DNA from 2 places in the Exiguobacterium sp. CH10 genome. Region 1 is predicted to be linked to the other one. Evidence: riboswitches for the same ligand, from Rfam matches in the RefSeq annotation. Region 1 holds a riboswitch; the other holds the start of a gene.
What was found. A riboswitch is a leader RNA that binds a small molecule or an ion and turns the genes downstream of it on or off. The one in region 1 is predicted to bind thiamine pyrophosphate.

Region 1 (7,562 bases):
CCCCCTCCTACGCTCTTACTGTAGCAGAGAGAGTGAATCCGCTCATAGCTTTTGCTTTAACTGTTCGTAATGTCCTTTTGCCAAATCAAAGTAGACGAAGTCTCCGTGTTTGATCCGTTCGAGCGTCGCTTCAAACTCACGCCATCCCCGCTCGACTTGTTCAGGTGTCAATTCGCCGTTCTCGGTCGCCTCTTCGAACTCATCTTCATCCTTTTTGACGATATCCCCGTTCGGAAACACGAGAATATCGAGCAACAAGTCGTCCATATACGGGATGCCATCCTCTTCGCCGATCCGGTCGACGAGGTCGATATACCACTGCACGATTTCACCATCGGGATTGAACATGACCGTCACACCGAACGGTTCATTGTCCGGGAAATATTGGAGCCAACCAAAACCAGCATCTGCAACGATGAATTCTTCGCCTTTGTGCATCTTATATTGAGGCGCTCGAACCTCATCGATTTGGAATAAAGCAACCACCCCTGAAAATTGTTCCGTCTGAACGCGTTCTTGCGCATAACGGTTCTTTAAAATTCGCTCCCAGTCTCGTCGATTCGCATACTTCCGTTTTGCCATATGGATCTCTCCCTTTCGGTCATCTCTGTATGATACAGTTCGCCAGAAGAAGAAAAGTTCCTTGTTAGTCGTACAGGTTATGCTGATTGAACCAGACGAGATGGCTTTGTTTCAAACGTTTCCGTTCAACCATTCGGACGAACGCGTCTGTCGAGATGAAGCGGTTCCCGGGATGAAGATCGGCCAGCATCATGAGGATGAGGCGTGTCCCTCGTTCCCCTTCCTGAAGGGAGATATGCTCCATCTTCCCTTCCCCGTTGAAGCGGTTGATGAACAGTTCGACTTTACACTCCTCTTTTAAGAGACGAGTCGTCACATATGCGACCTGGCTGATGATCGACTCAAAGTCGTGATGCAACGTGTAGCCAGATGGTCCACTCAAATCGACTGCGAACGTGAACGTATCGAGTGATGTCTTTTGAAAGACTTTCGACTGGACACGCCCGAGTTTTGCCGTGGCGACCCAGTCAATCTCCTTGACCGGTTCTCCTTCATAAGGCTTCGACCCTAGAACCTGAAGTGGATTCCGTAGAGGCGATGCGGTCAAAGGACGGTCACCGAGTGCCAATCGTTTCGTGCCGACCGGAGGATGTAACGTGAGGGACGGCAGCACCGTCCACCGTTTCTCGATGGGACACTCAAGAAGATACGTCCCGAGATGAAGCGGGAGCGTCACAGCGAGTACACACTCTTCGATATAAGCCGGTCCCCGAAATTCGGCCTGGACACGAAGCACATGGCGGGCCTGATCCGTCCGTAACGTCATATCTAAACTATTTGGGGAGCGATCGTGGTCTGGAAAGCTAAGCGCTGTATTGGATTTCAGGCGAACGCGAACGGGAAGCCCGAGTCGTTCGAGGGTTTCACTTCCGTCTAGCATCACCTGCACTTCCGTCTCATCCCCAACAAAGAGAAGAGATTCGTGTGTATGTATATGAAGACGAAGGGCTCGCTCTAACTGTTTCCGCGTCCGTTCGAAGAACCAGACGATACCCGCGAGTAAACAAAGAGCATATCCGACAATCTCCATGTACGGGACGAATACGAGAATCACCCCAGCGAATCCATAGACCGGAATCCATTGTTTCTGTAGGGCGTTATGTGTCGAGAACGTCATCGTCAACCCTCGACCGGCACAGAAACGGTGTCTAAGATGTAACGGATGATATCCTGTTTCGTCGATTTGATGCCTCCTTCAAGCGTCAACGTCAGGCGATGTGCCAATACATAAGGTGCCACGGCTTTCACATCTTCCGGAATGACATACAATCGCTCGTGGAGATAGGCGTAACTTTGAGACGCTTGCATGAGCGCGATGGCTCCTCGTGGACTGACACCGACCTCGACAGATTGGTGTTCTCGTGTCGCATGAACGAGCCCGAGTAAATAATCGAGGACGTCATCTTGAATCGATACTTGCTTCACTTCTTCTTGTGCGCGGCGTAACTCGTCTAACGTCGCGACCGCCTCCACGATTTTCCGTGTTTGACGCATGACTTGTAAAAGGAGCTCCCGCTCTTCCGCGACATCAGGGTAACCGACTGGAATCGAAATGAGGAAGCGGTCGAGCTGGGCATCCGGTAACGGGAACGTCCCGGCCGATTCGATCGGGTTTTGCGTCGCGATGACGAAGAATGGTTTTGGCATCGGATACGTCTCTCCCCCGATGGAGACTTGTCGTTCTTCCATCGCCTCGAGCAAGGCGGACTGCGTTCGTGGAACCGCTCGGTTGATTTCATCAATCAAGACGATATTCGCAAAGATTGGTCCTTGTCGATGGTCGAACGTCTGGGTCTGCATGTTGAAATAATCTGCGCCAATCACGTCAGACGGTAACAAGTCGGCCGTGAACTGAATCCGAGAAAACGCGCCGTCGAAGCTAGCTGCAATCGTTTTAGCAAGTAACGTTTTCCCCGTTCCTGGCACATCTTCTAACAAAATATGTCCTTCCGCGAGTAACGCGGTACAACAGAGGCGTACGACATCCTCTTTGCCTAAATACACCTCGTTCAACTGTTTGATGACTCGCTCCATGCCCATGATATGACCTCCATTTTTTGTCTTAATCAAACTTTACCTTTTTATGGTAAGATAAACAACAAATAGTCTGAACATTCAAAAAGGAGGTAACTTCTTGCGCTGGACGAACAAGTTTTTTCTCATGATTGCCGCCACACTTCTCGTCACCTTTACAATGATGGTGGTTGCGACCGGGATATTCGAATGGCTCTATAACCCGGAAACGATACCGATTGAGGAAAATAATAGTTCACCGACTGATCTCCTATCGGATGAGGATGGAATTTTAATCGGTGAATCCAAAGCAGATTACCCGTTTGAATTGGATCCTCGAAAAGGAAAAATAAAACCTCTTGAGAGATTTACGGGCTCTGGAGAGTCCACACGACGAAATCTCGGGTTTTTCGTCGCTTTGATCGCGCTCGGTTGTCTGTCCTTTTATATTTATCGGAAACGGAAGCAACGTTTGGCGCGCGCACGAGATCATGTTGATTCAAGCATAGACCCGCTTGTCGAATCGCTACTAAACAAGAACGCTTCTTCCGCTTCGACGCTCACAGCGTTCACGAACGTCCCGATTCGCGATGCACTGATTACATTCAACCAATCTCTCGTACCAGCCAAGCGATTGCGTGCTCATGAGACACTGCAAGAGTGGTTCCAACGCATCGATTTACCGATGAATCCGTCCGTTTATCATGCGGTTCGCTACGGCACCTCTTCAGGAGTAACGATTTCTGAAGAAGACACACTCCACTTTAAGAATACACTCGATTCCTACACAACACGCCCTCACCCCGAGTGAGAATGTGCACAGGTTCTGCTTTTTCGTCATGAATGATAAAATGGTGGAAAATGTCAGTTAAGGGGATGAAATCATGAGACGATGGGCGATGTTCGGATTAAGTGCACTTTTACTCACAGGTTGTACGGATACAGTGGCAGACAATCCGATTCCAATCGAATCACCGGATGAACCCATCACAGAATGGACACGTGAAGACTTTAAAGACGTCTATGACCAATATGAACAAACGAAACCGCTCCTCGCTGCGCTCGAGCAACAAGGCATCAAACCGTTCCGCGAGACGTTTGAACGCGTCATCATTGCCGGAAACGGGCTTGAGCACACATATGCAGATATTTATCCGTTCAAACTCGATGACGGGACTTATGCCACGGTATTCGACAGTCAGGACGGGACGGTAATCAATGGATCTGAGTCGGTCGCCCCGCTGTTTTGGCAAGAGGAGTCTTTCCTTCAATACGTCGAAGAGATTGAAAATCGGAAATTCGGAACGAGTGCCCCTCCTACCGATGTCATCCTAACGCAGGATGAATTTCAATCCGTCTATGACCGCCATGCGTACACGTCAGCCCTTCTCGTCGAACTCGATGAAGCAGGTGTCGAATTAGTGCGGGAACCAATCGACGATGTGATTATCGTCGGCAATGGCGTGACCGAAGTCACTGCCGACTTGTTCGTGTTCGATGTCGAGAACGGATATGCCATCGTATACGACCAGGATGGAGAAATTTTAAAAGGTCCCGAATCCATCTCACCGCTCTTTTGGAGCGAGAAGGACTATGAGGACCTGTTAGCCAAGAATGAGGGGTAATTCCGGCCCCCTTCCGATTTTAGTTATGCTATACTCAAGTCAATAATCGACCACTAGGGGAGCCTTCGGGCTGAGACGGCATGTTGCCGGACCCTTTGAACCTGATCTGGCTCATACCAGCGTAGGGAAGTGGCTTGGGATACGCCTCTGTATATCCACGCCATTTTTCCGTCTGGAAACGTGGCGTTTTTATTTTGAAAGGAGACTATTCATGCGTATTCAACAACTCACTTGGATGGCGATGCTCGTCGCCATCGCCGTCGTTGGCTCAATGTTCATCTCGATTCCCACAGGTGTCGCCCGCGCTTATCCGATTCAGCATATGGTGAACGTGATTGCCGCAGTCACCGTCGGGCCAATCGGAGCCGTTCTCGTCGCATTCGTGACCGGACTCATTCGCGTCATGACCGGCACAGGGTCACTTCTCGCGTTCCCCGGTGGCATGATTGGTGCATTTCTTGCTGGTATGTTCTTCGTTCGCACGAATCGCGTCTATGCCGCCGCTCTCGGAGAAATCATCGGAACTGGGGTTATCGCTTCGTTGATTGCCGTCCCGTACGCAAAACTGTTGATGGGTTCGACGTTCGGTGCATTTTTCTTTGTCCCGGCGTTCCTTGCCTCTAGTTTGACGGGTGCGCTTCTCGGTTGGCTCGTCTTGTCGCGTGTCAAACAGTTGCGACCGAGCGCACTCAAATAAAAGTCTTTCGATTGGATGAAAATGGTAAACTATAGACAACATCCATGAAGGAGGAGTTTTATGTCACGTTTCAATCAACTTGTAGCGGGTGGTATATTGTTGTTTTTGTCTGGACTCTTATATACGCTCGAACGCATTGCACTCTACACCCGTTGGAGCGCCCAAATCTCAACAGGAAGCTGGCCGGAAGAACCAACGTTTGTCGATCCCTTTCTTCAAAACTGGTTCGTTACCTTGTTTCTCTTTGCCGCTATCCCCTTCTTCTTGGCAGCTATGAATGTCACGCAAAAAACAAGTCCATCCGAGAATCCGACCGACTCATGACGGTCGGTTTTTTGTATGATAAACCCAAATCGCTTCACCATTCCATTCATCAATTAAGTCGCTGTCGACAAAGCCGTTCTTCGCTTGAACTACCCCCACCTACGCTTCGCTTAGAGGTGGGGGATTCCTGAGTTATCCGACCTGACAGTCGGAACCTGATCAGGCTAGCCCCGTCGTCCCGACGGTTGAAGAAGCCAACATGCGCTCGGCTTCTTGTCTGAGGTTCAGTCCTGCGTTCACATCACGGTCGTGGTGGACCCCGCAAGCCGGGCATGTCCATTCACGCAGACCAAGATGTTTCACGTCTTGGTGTCGATGGCCGCAACTCGAACACAATTGGCTCGAGGCGAAGGTCTTCCCGACCTTCACGACGGTCTTGCCGTACCAGCCGGCCTTATACTCGAGCATGCGAAAGAACGCCGACCAGCCGACCTCGGCGATCGACTTGCTCAACTTGCGGTCCTTCTGCATGTTCTTGACCTGCAGGGTCTCGATGCCGATGACGTCGTGGTTTTTGACGATCTCGGTCGACACCTTGTGCAGGAAATCAGTGCGTCTGTTGGCGATCTTCTCGTGGATACGGGCAACCTTCCGCTTCTGCTTCTGGTAGTTCTTCGCCTCGGAGAGTCTCACCCTCTTGTTCAGGGCGATGCGCTGACGACGGGACAACTTACGTTGCTCCCGTGCCAGTTTCTTCTCGAGCGTACGGAAGTAACGGTCGTTCTTGTACAATGTGCCGTCCGATAGAACGGCGAAGTTCTTCAGCCCGACGTCGACGCCGACCGATGAACCGGTCTTCGGCAGCTCACTGATCTCCTGCTCTACGAGAAGGGAGACGAAATATTTACCCGAAGCCGTGCATCGGATCGTGGCGCTCAGGATGCGACCCTCGACCTGTCTCGATTTGGCGAAACGCAGCCATTTCAGCTTCGGGAGTTTGAGTCGATTCCCGACGATCGAGACCTCGGGGAGCTGGGACTTGCCCTGGATGTTCGCCGTATAGGATTGGACGGGGTTTCGCTTCGACTTGAAACGGGGATGATTCCCCTTTTTCTTGAAGAACTTCTTATACGCGTCGGCCAGGTGTTTGACACTGTTCTGGACGGCCGTGCTGTCCACTTCCGTCAACCAACCAAATTCCTGTTTGAGCATGGGAAGTTCTTTCGAGCAGGCATCATACGACAGTCCCTTGCCGGTCGCTTCATGGGCCGCGTCCCATTTCGACAGGAAATGGTTGAACACGAACCGGGAACAGCCGATCGTCTTGGCGATCAGGATTTCCTGTTCCTTCGTCGGATAGATCCGGAATTTATAGCCCTTGTGCTTCACCATGTGACGGTCACCACCTTTGAAGATATTTTACCCGAAGAAAAGGCTGGCGATTCATCTCCCACTTTCACGTAAGCCCTGTCCTTAACGTTTAGAAGTGGGCGTATTCTCGCTTAATTTTGATAAAATCGTTTCGCAGCTTCATTCTCTTGATAGAGACTCAGGATGATATCATCCACATCGTATTGTGTCTGGATAAATTCCACTGCCATGCGTAGGCACTTCGTTCCAACGCCTTTCCCTTGTTCATGTTGATCAATCATGAAGCGGTCGAGCCATATATAACGTTCTGTCTGGTTTTCTGCTCCGACCATCATGAAGCCAACCGGTCGCTCACCTTCATAAAATGCAAAGCTCCGCCAATTGTATTTCGTATCCTCAGCCATCTCTTGAAGGGATTCGACATTCGTCTCGATGAATCGTGCTTGGTTCTCGTCCACTGTCAGGGCGATGACCGCCTCTCGAATGACTGCATCAACCGGTTGAATCGTGATTTCATTTCCTTTCATGCTTTCACCTCATTAATTTTCTCTTTCTTCCATACGATTTCTCCCGAAAAAGTTTCTTCTCCCGTATCTTCGAAGGCTTGTATTCGCTACACTAACAATAGAAAAGGAGGGGGTCTTATGTTCCGAATCGGAAGTATCTTCATTCCCGTATCAGATGTAGAACAGTCTCTGAACTGGTATACCACTTATTTTTATGCCCAAGAAATCGGGCGCTGGGAAGGGGGCATCGGAATCTGTCTGCCAGATGGCTCGACTCAACTCGGATTGATTCAAACTACTTCAACGCAACCTACAACATTTAAGGATGCGTCCGGACAAGCCCATGTTTATTTCAATATCATCTGTGAAGACATCCAGCTCGCGTATCAATCGTTCGAACAAGCAGGGTTAATTGCGACCCCGCTTCACGATTTCGGTGGTATGTCCTGTTTTGACGTACGAGACCCGGATGGACATACGATCAGCCTCATCTCAGAAGAATTG
Region 2 (7,562 bases), 1.2 Mb from region 1:
GGAGAGATAAAGGAGGAATGTAGGATGGAACAAATCCAATTACATGAACTGACGATTGAACGTGCACATCGTGGATATAAAGAAGGACAATTCACGGCACGAGATATAACAGCGTATTATCTTAGAAGGATTGCTGCATATAATGAGCGACTTCATGCCGTCATTCAGGTGAATCCGGACGCCCTGTTCGAGGCAGAGGCGGCAGACCGGGCCTATAAAAAAGGAGTACGCAAACCGCTCCTCGGCATCCCGGTCTTAATTAAGGACAATATCGAGACAGCCGGTCTGATGCGTACGACAGCAGGTGCCGCCGCCATGCGACATCATTTTGCAGGTCGAGATGCCGAGCTCGTGAAACGATTGCGGGCTGACGGGGCCATCATTCTCGGAAAAGCGAACCTGTCCGAGTGGGCGAACTTTTTAACAGAAGATATGCCGAATGGTTGGAGTGCTGTTGGCGGACAAACGAAGAACCCTTATGGCGACCAATTAGATGTCGGGGGATCGAGTTCTGGATCGGCTTCGGCGGTTGCGGCGAACTTGACACTCCTTGCCGTCGGATCTGAGACGAGCGGCTCGATTGTACACCCGAGTGTGCATAATAGTATCGTCGGAATCAAGCCGACCGTCGGCTTGATCAGTCGTTCAGGAATCATTCCGATCTCACGTTCTCAGGATACGGCTGGACCGATGGCGCGTACCCTTCGTGATGCGGTCGTTGCGTTACAGACAATGTGTGGTGAAGATTCGACTGATCCTGCGACGTGGGAAACTCCAGTCGGACCGCCTTATGTGACATGTCTCGATGTCCGTCAAGCCGTCGGGATGCGTGTCGGATTTATCAAGCCAACTATTTCAGACGAAGAAGTCGGATTGTATGAACAGGCACTTCGATTGCTGCGTCAAGCCGAGGTTGAACTCGTCGAAATCACGTTACCAAAGCATTCAGCATTAGAACAGGCAGATATTTTGTTTGATGAATTCAAGCTTGGGATTGAGGCGTATCTTGCGAACACAACTGTTCCATTTAAGACGCTTTCAGACTTGATCGAATGGAACGCGGACCACCCCGAATCTATTCCGCACGGGCAGACCATCTTTGAACAGTCAGATGCACGTTCAGGGCGTCTCGTCGAAGCTAGTTATCTCGACCGTCGGATTGATGATGTTCATTTCGCAAAAATGGACGGAATGGATGAGCTATTAAAAGCGCAAAAACTGGACGCGATCGTCTTGCCACATGACATGAACTATGACATGGCTGCGAAAGCAGGACACCCGACAATCACGGTCCCTTATAAACGAAAACAGAGCGGGGCCCCGTTCGGTCTATCGTTCACGGGAACGAGCTTTGCGGAACGAGATTTGATTCGTGTCGCTTATGCGTTCGAACAGTTCATCACACGACCGACGCCTCCAGATTATTCGTAAGTTGCACCCGTCTCTGACGTCCGCTACAATGGTACGTATGCGGATTAGAGAAAGGACAGGTTAGAATGAAATCATCTATATACGGGTTGACGTTCGATCAGCTCACAAACGAGTGCACGGAAGCAGGATATGGTGCCTTCCACGCACGTCAAGTCTGGGACTCGCTCTACATCGATCGAGTCAAATCGATGGACGCGCTGAACGTCCGTGACGAAGTACGCGATTACTTAACTGAGAAATATGTCATCTCGACACAAGAACTGTTCGTCAAACAAGAAGCGGGCGATGGGACGGTCAAATTCTTACTTAAATTGCATGATGGTCACTATATCGAGACGGTGCTCATGCGTCATAAATATGGTCGCTCAGTCTGTGTGACAACACAGGTCGGTTGTAACATCGGCTGCAGCTTCTGTGCGAGCGGCTTGTTGAAAAAGACACGTGATTTGACGGCTGGTGAGGTCGTCGAGCAAATCATGACTGTCCAACATTTCCTCGATGGGGAAGGAGAAGGGGACCGCGTCAGTCATATCGTCGTTATGGGAATCGGTGAACCGTTCGATAACTTCGATAACTTGGTCGACTTCTTGCGCGTCGTCAAAGATGAGCGTGGTCTTGCAATCGCTCCACGTAAAATCAACGTGTCGACGAGTGGTCTTGCGGACAAGATTTATAAGTTTGCGGACCTCGACTTACGCATCAACTTGGCGCTCTCTCTGCATGCGCCAAACGATGAATTACGCACACGTATCATGAAAATCAACCGGGCGTTCCCGCTTGATAAACTCATGCCGTCGATTCGCTATTACGTCGAGAAGACGAATAAGCGGATCACATTCGAGTATATCTTGCTCTCGAAAGTGAACGATTTACCGGAACATGCGGAAGAACTCGCGGACTTGATTGAAGACATCAAGGACAAGTCTTACATCAACTTGATTCCGTATAATCCTGTCAACGAGCATATCCAATATGAGCGAAGCACACCGGAAGATATCATGGCGTTTTATGATATCTTGAAAAAGCGTGGTGTCAACACAGGTGTCCGTCTCGAACATGGGACAGATATCGATGCAGCTTGCGGTCAGCTCCGCAGTAAGCATATGAACGTCGAAGGCGCGAAGTAATCAAATGGCCTCTCCGAATTTTTCGGGGAGGCCATTCGCTTATCGTTTTTGTCCGACATATTGAATCACAGCTGATTCGCCGTGATGGAGTGTCCCTTCTTCTCGCCATACGACATTCTCGTTTAAGACCAGAGAAATGAAATTGTCTTCGAGTTGGTGGAACATCTCTTCGGTGTACAGAAGTGAGACGTCTTTTGGTCCGCCTGTCCCGTAGGCGAGTTGATGTGTAGAGTACACTTCAGTCAGGAATACGCCACCAGGTCGTAGTGTTTTCAGAATACCGGCGAGCACCTTTTCTCTGACATGTGGTGGAAAGTGGCCAAAGATGCAGATGACTAGGTCATACGTATCTTGCGACCAGTCCGCTTCATTCAAGTCAATCTGCTTCGTTTGAAGAGAGACGTTTCGTGAAGTTGCCAAGCGCTTCGCTTTTTCGAGTCCTACTTTCGAAGCGTCCCACATCTCGACGTCGAAGTCGAGCGTGGCTAGCCAGACTGCATTTCGACCTTCCCCCTCTGCGATGGCCAATACACGTTTTCCTTCGATCTGATGAGAGGTGATCCATTCGCGTAAAAATTCGTTCGGCTCTGTCCCATACACATAATCCTCCGAGCTAAATCGTTCATCCCATTTAGACAAGACATTCACTTCCTCTCTACTTTTCTTTCACTATAGCAAATCGAAACAGTGACGGTGAAAATCCATCACGATTTTCCGAATTCATGCATAGTCCAGATGGGAGAAGGGAATAGATTTCTGAACTAATGGATAGAGTGGAGGCTAAGTAATGGAGAGAGTAGATGCGTCGTTATGGATTCGGGTACGAAATACGCTTGGTGAAGGTCCGTGTTGGGATGCTGAGTTGAAGCGTTTTTATTGGGTAGATATCGAAGGTCATACATTATGGTGGTATGACGAGCGAGAAGACGAGATTTCTTCTTTCGAGGTCGGAAAACAGGTCGGTTTTGTCATACCAAAAGTGACGGATGGTGTCGTCCTCGGGTTGAAAGACGGAATCTATGAATGGGATGAAATTAATCGAGAGTTAAATAAAATTGTTGAGCTGGATGACCCTGATGGTCGATTACGTTTCAACGACGGGAAAGCTGATCCATATGGTCGTATTTTCGCAGGTACGCTCCATCTTGAGGATGAAGAAAACCAAGCAAAACTGTATCGAGTCGATCGAGATGGAACGACGACATCACTCATGGATGAATTGACACTTTCGAACGGGTTGACATGGTCGCCTGACCATTCCGTTTTTTACCATATCGATACACCGACTGAGAAAATTCGGAAATATGATTTTGATTTGAAGTCAGGAACGCTCTCGAACGGAGAGGTCGTAATTGATTTTTCAGAGGAAGAAGGTTTTCCTGACGGGATGACGTCCGATTCTGAAGGTTGTCTATGGATTGCACATTACGCTGGTGGACGAGTTTCACGTTGGGACCCGTCAACAGGTGAAAAATTATTGGAAGTGCATGTTCCGGCACCAAACGTCACCTCCTGTGCCTTTATCGGAGATGGGCTGAATCGATTAGCCATCACGACGGCGCGTGAAGGAATGGATGAGGAGGCGCTTTCCGAATATCCGGATGCGGGATCAGTATTTATCGTCGACACGGAAGTGAAAGGGATGCCATTGTATCGTTTCGGTCGCTGAGGAGGAAATACGATGGTGAAACGACTGTTAGTTCGAGCTGGTATTGGGTTGGCAGTTGCTGCAGCAGTTAAGATGGGGATTCAAAAGATCCAAGAAAATCGAGCAAGTGAAGAAGATCATTCTTACCTCGACCCGAAGTGGGATGAGGTGCCGAGCGTCGATTCAGACAAAGATGAGGACGAGGTCGGATTGACTCAACTCGACTCGATTTATCGGGCTGAATGGCAGGCGAACGCTTATCCGCGCTCGGAAGCCGAAAGAAGGGCACTTGAAGAATAAATACCCACATGTTCAAAAACACGTCGTTGGACGTGTTTTTTTGTTGACAAAAAGATGTTACCATTCCATTATATAAAAAGTAATAATTACGATTTAAATGGAGGATATATCATGAAACGAATTCCAATTACGGTACTATCGGGGTATCTTGGTAGCGGCAAGACGACGCTGCTTAATCACATCTTACATAACCGAGATCACAAGAAATATGCGGTCATCGTGAATGATATGAGTGAACTGAATATCGATGAAAAGTTGATTGAGCAAGGAGGATTCTCTCGGACCAATGAAAAACTAGTCGAGCTCTCGAATGGATGCATCTGTTGCACGCTCCGAGAAGATTTGCTGACGTCTGTCTATGAATTAACGAAAGATCGCGAGCTCGATGGCATCATCATCGAGTCTTCTGGGATTTCAGAGCCGATTCCCGTTGCGCAGACGTTTTCGTATGCCGACGATGCGCTCGGAATCGATTTGACGAGTCGTGTCTATATCGATGCGATGGTCACCGTCGTCGATGCGTACCGCTTCTTCAAAGATTTCAATTCCGGTGAATCGCTTATGGAACGCCAACAAGCCGTCGATACAGGTGACGTACGTGAAGTCGTCGACCTTCTCGTCGACCAAGTCGAGTTTGCGGACATCATCGTATTGAACAAGGCGGACAGGGTATCTGAAGAAGAACTGCAGGAGATGAAGGGCTTACTGAAAACGCTCAATCCGAGCGCAAGGTTGTTGACGTCGACCTACTCGAATGTGGCGTTAGACGACCTGCTAGACGTCCAGTTGTTCGATTTTGACCAAGCGATGCGCGCCGCAGGTTGGATTCAAGAGCTCGAGTCGGAAGAACATACGCCGGAAACGGAAGAGTATGGCATCAGTTCGTTCGTTTACCGCCGGCGTCGACCATTCCATCCTGAGCGTTTGATGAATTGGATGGAACATTACCCTAAAGAAATCGTTCGTGCCAAAGGTTTCTTATGGATTGCGACACGAAACGACCTCGCTTGTCTGTTTTCACAGGCTGGGTATGCATCAACGCTCGAACATGCGGGGCGTTGGTTAGCGACACTTCCGAAGAGTGAACGAGAGGCTATGTTTGCAACCGAACCGGAACTGCGCGAAGACTACATCGAGCCGTACGGAGACCGACAGAACGAATTGGTCCTCATCGGTCAACGAATGGACCGGGAGACGGTCGAGCGGTCACTTGATGCTTGCTTATTGACGGATGAGGAGATGGAAACATCGTGGGATACGTTCCATGACCCGCTCCCGGGTACAGGTCAATTCGTCACATATTCAGATTGACCGTTTACAAAGCTTCGAAACATCGCTATACTGTGACTGCATAAGTAACCGCATATCAATGACTGCACTAGGGGTGCTTCGGCTGAGATGAGAGCATGGCTCCGATCCCTTATAACTCGATCCAGATAATACTGGCGTGAGGAAGTGCGGCACTTTCTCTATGCAAGTTTGTATAGATTTTGCTGCTGCATTCTCATGAATGCGGCTTTTTTTATGCAAACACATTTAGAGGGGGAAATAGAATGAATGAATCATGTGGTACGAGTCCGATTGTCGGGTTTCGATTCACACTGAGCCCGATGACAGACGATTTTGTAGGGACAATCAAAGGTGCACTAAAACGAACGGATCTGTCAGGTGTGTGGAGACATACGGATGACGTGTCGACGGTCATCCGTGGACGAGTCGAGCATGTGTTTGACGTCGCTCGAACGGTGTTGAGTCTTGCTTCGGAGGAAGGGAAGCACGTCTCGATGAGCGGAACGTTCTCTGTCGGTTGTCCAGGAGATTCGACGGGAGATGAGGCACTCGAGACTCCTAGCGAACCATCAAACGGTGCATCAAGAGACCAGTATGTGTCTTCGCAGTTCGCACTCTATCCGATGGGTGCTGACAATTACATGGAGCTTATCTATGAGGAAATCGAGCAAGCAAAACAAGCTGGTGTCTATAACGAGTCGATGCATTATGCATCAGGTATCCACGGGAATTTAGATGCAGTGTTCTCATACTACGAGGCGGCCTTTAAGCGGACGCGTGAAAAGAACCGACATGTTGTCATGACGGTGACGTTCAGCGTAAATAGTCCGTCACATGGAGGGCGACATGCTTAAATCGTGGAAATTGAAAGAAGTCGTCCTTGTTTCCGTATTATCTGTTGTCTTCGCGGTCGTCTATTTATTGTTCGTTCATATCGGTAACTTGTGGGCAGGGTTGATCGGACCCATTGCCTACGAGTGGATCTTTGGCATCTGGTTTATCGTATCGATTATCTCGGCATACATCATTCGTAAACCGGGGGCGGCATTCATCTCAGAAGTGATGGCCGCAACGATTGAGATGTTGATTGGGAATGCCATTGGGCCACGCATCATCTTGGTCGGCATCGTACAAGGTTTAGGGGCAGAAGCCGTCTTTGCGATGACGGGCTATAGACGTTATGAGCTATGGGTTCTTATGCTGGCCGGATTTGGGTCGGCTGTCACGAGTTTCGTCTATACATATTTCATGAGTGGGTTCACGATGTTAGAGCCAGGTTATGTGGCGACGATGTTCGGGCTGAGAGCCGTCAGTGGGATGGTCATCGCTGGAATCGGTGGGAAGTTGCTCAGTGACCTATTGTTGAAGACAGGATCACTTCGCGGTTATGCGATTTCACGAAGTGGAAACGTCCATGGTTGAGACAGAGTCACTTCATTTTCGATTCCCAGAAAGTTTAGATGCGATTCTTAAGGATGTCACGGTATCGGTTCGGCAAGGTCGTACGATGTTATCTGGTGCGAGTGGGAGCGGGAAGTCGACACTTCTCGCGCTATTCAACCGTCTCTATCCGGAGAATTGTGACGGAATCCTTGATGGCAGGCTCGAACTACTTGGACGAACATACGACGACTATGCACCTGGCGAGATTAATCAGCGGGTCGGAACGGTGTTTCAAGACCCGGATACGCAATTTGTCATGGAGCGGGTGGAAGAAGAACTGATCTTCACACTTGAGAACTTGTCGACACCTGTCTCAGACATCG

Region 2: it holds a riboswitch for thiamine pyrophosphate, as region 1 does, so the genes downstream of both, KNP04_RS00680 (Ykof family thiamine-binding protein) here and thiW (energy coupling factor transporter S component ThiW) in region 1, are expected to answer to the same signal.

Annotation. Positions count from the first base shown of each region.
Region 1 covers NZ_JACSKO010000001.1:1,315,503-1,323,064, forward strand. Annotated here, with positions in the region: gene KNP04_RS06650 (ribonuclease FAU-1 family protein) at 43-582, opposite strand; gene KNP04_RS06655 (DUF58 domain-containing protein) at 647-1,699, opposite strand; gene KNP04_RS06660 (AAA family ATPase) at 1,702-2,622, opposite strand; gene KNP04_RS06665 (hypothetical protein) at 2,717-3,406, shown strand; gene KNP04_RS06670 (hypothetical protein) at 3,480-4,220, shown strand; TPP riboswitch at 4,266-4,365, shown strand; gene thiW (energy coupling factor transporter S component ThiW) at 4,432-4,917, shown strand; gene KNP04_RS06680 (hypothetical protein) at 4,978-5,241, shown strand; gene tnpB (IS200/IS605 family element RNA-guided endonuclease TnpB) at 5,401-6,573, opposite strand; gene KNP04_RS06690 (GNAT family N-acetyltransferase) at 6,684-7,079, opposite strand; gene KNP04_RS06695 (VOC family protein) at 7,197-7,562, shown strand, end outside.
Region 2 covers NZ_JACSKO010000001.1:127,189-134,750, reverse strand. Annotated here, with positions in the region: gene KNP04_RS00710 (amidase family protein) at 25-1,431, shown strand; gene rlmN (dual-specificity RNA methyltransferase RlmN) at 1,497-2,558, shown strand; gene KNP04_RS00700 (class I SAM-dependent methyltransferase) at 2,598-3,206, opposite strand; gene KNP04_RS00695 (SMP-30/gluconolactonase/LRE family protein) at 3,346-4,227, shown strand; gene KNP04_RS00690 (hypothetical protein) at 4,240-4,506, shown strand; gene KNP04_RS00685 (GTP-binding protein) at 4,618-5,817, shown strand; TPP riboswitch at 5,877-5,977, shown strand; gene KNP04_RS00680 (Ykof family thiamine-binding protein) at 6,060-6,650, shown strand; gene KNP04_RS00675 (ECF transporter S component) at 6,643-7,218, shown strand; gene KNP04_RS00670 (ABC transporter ATP-binding protein) at 7,211-7,562, shown strand, end outside.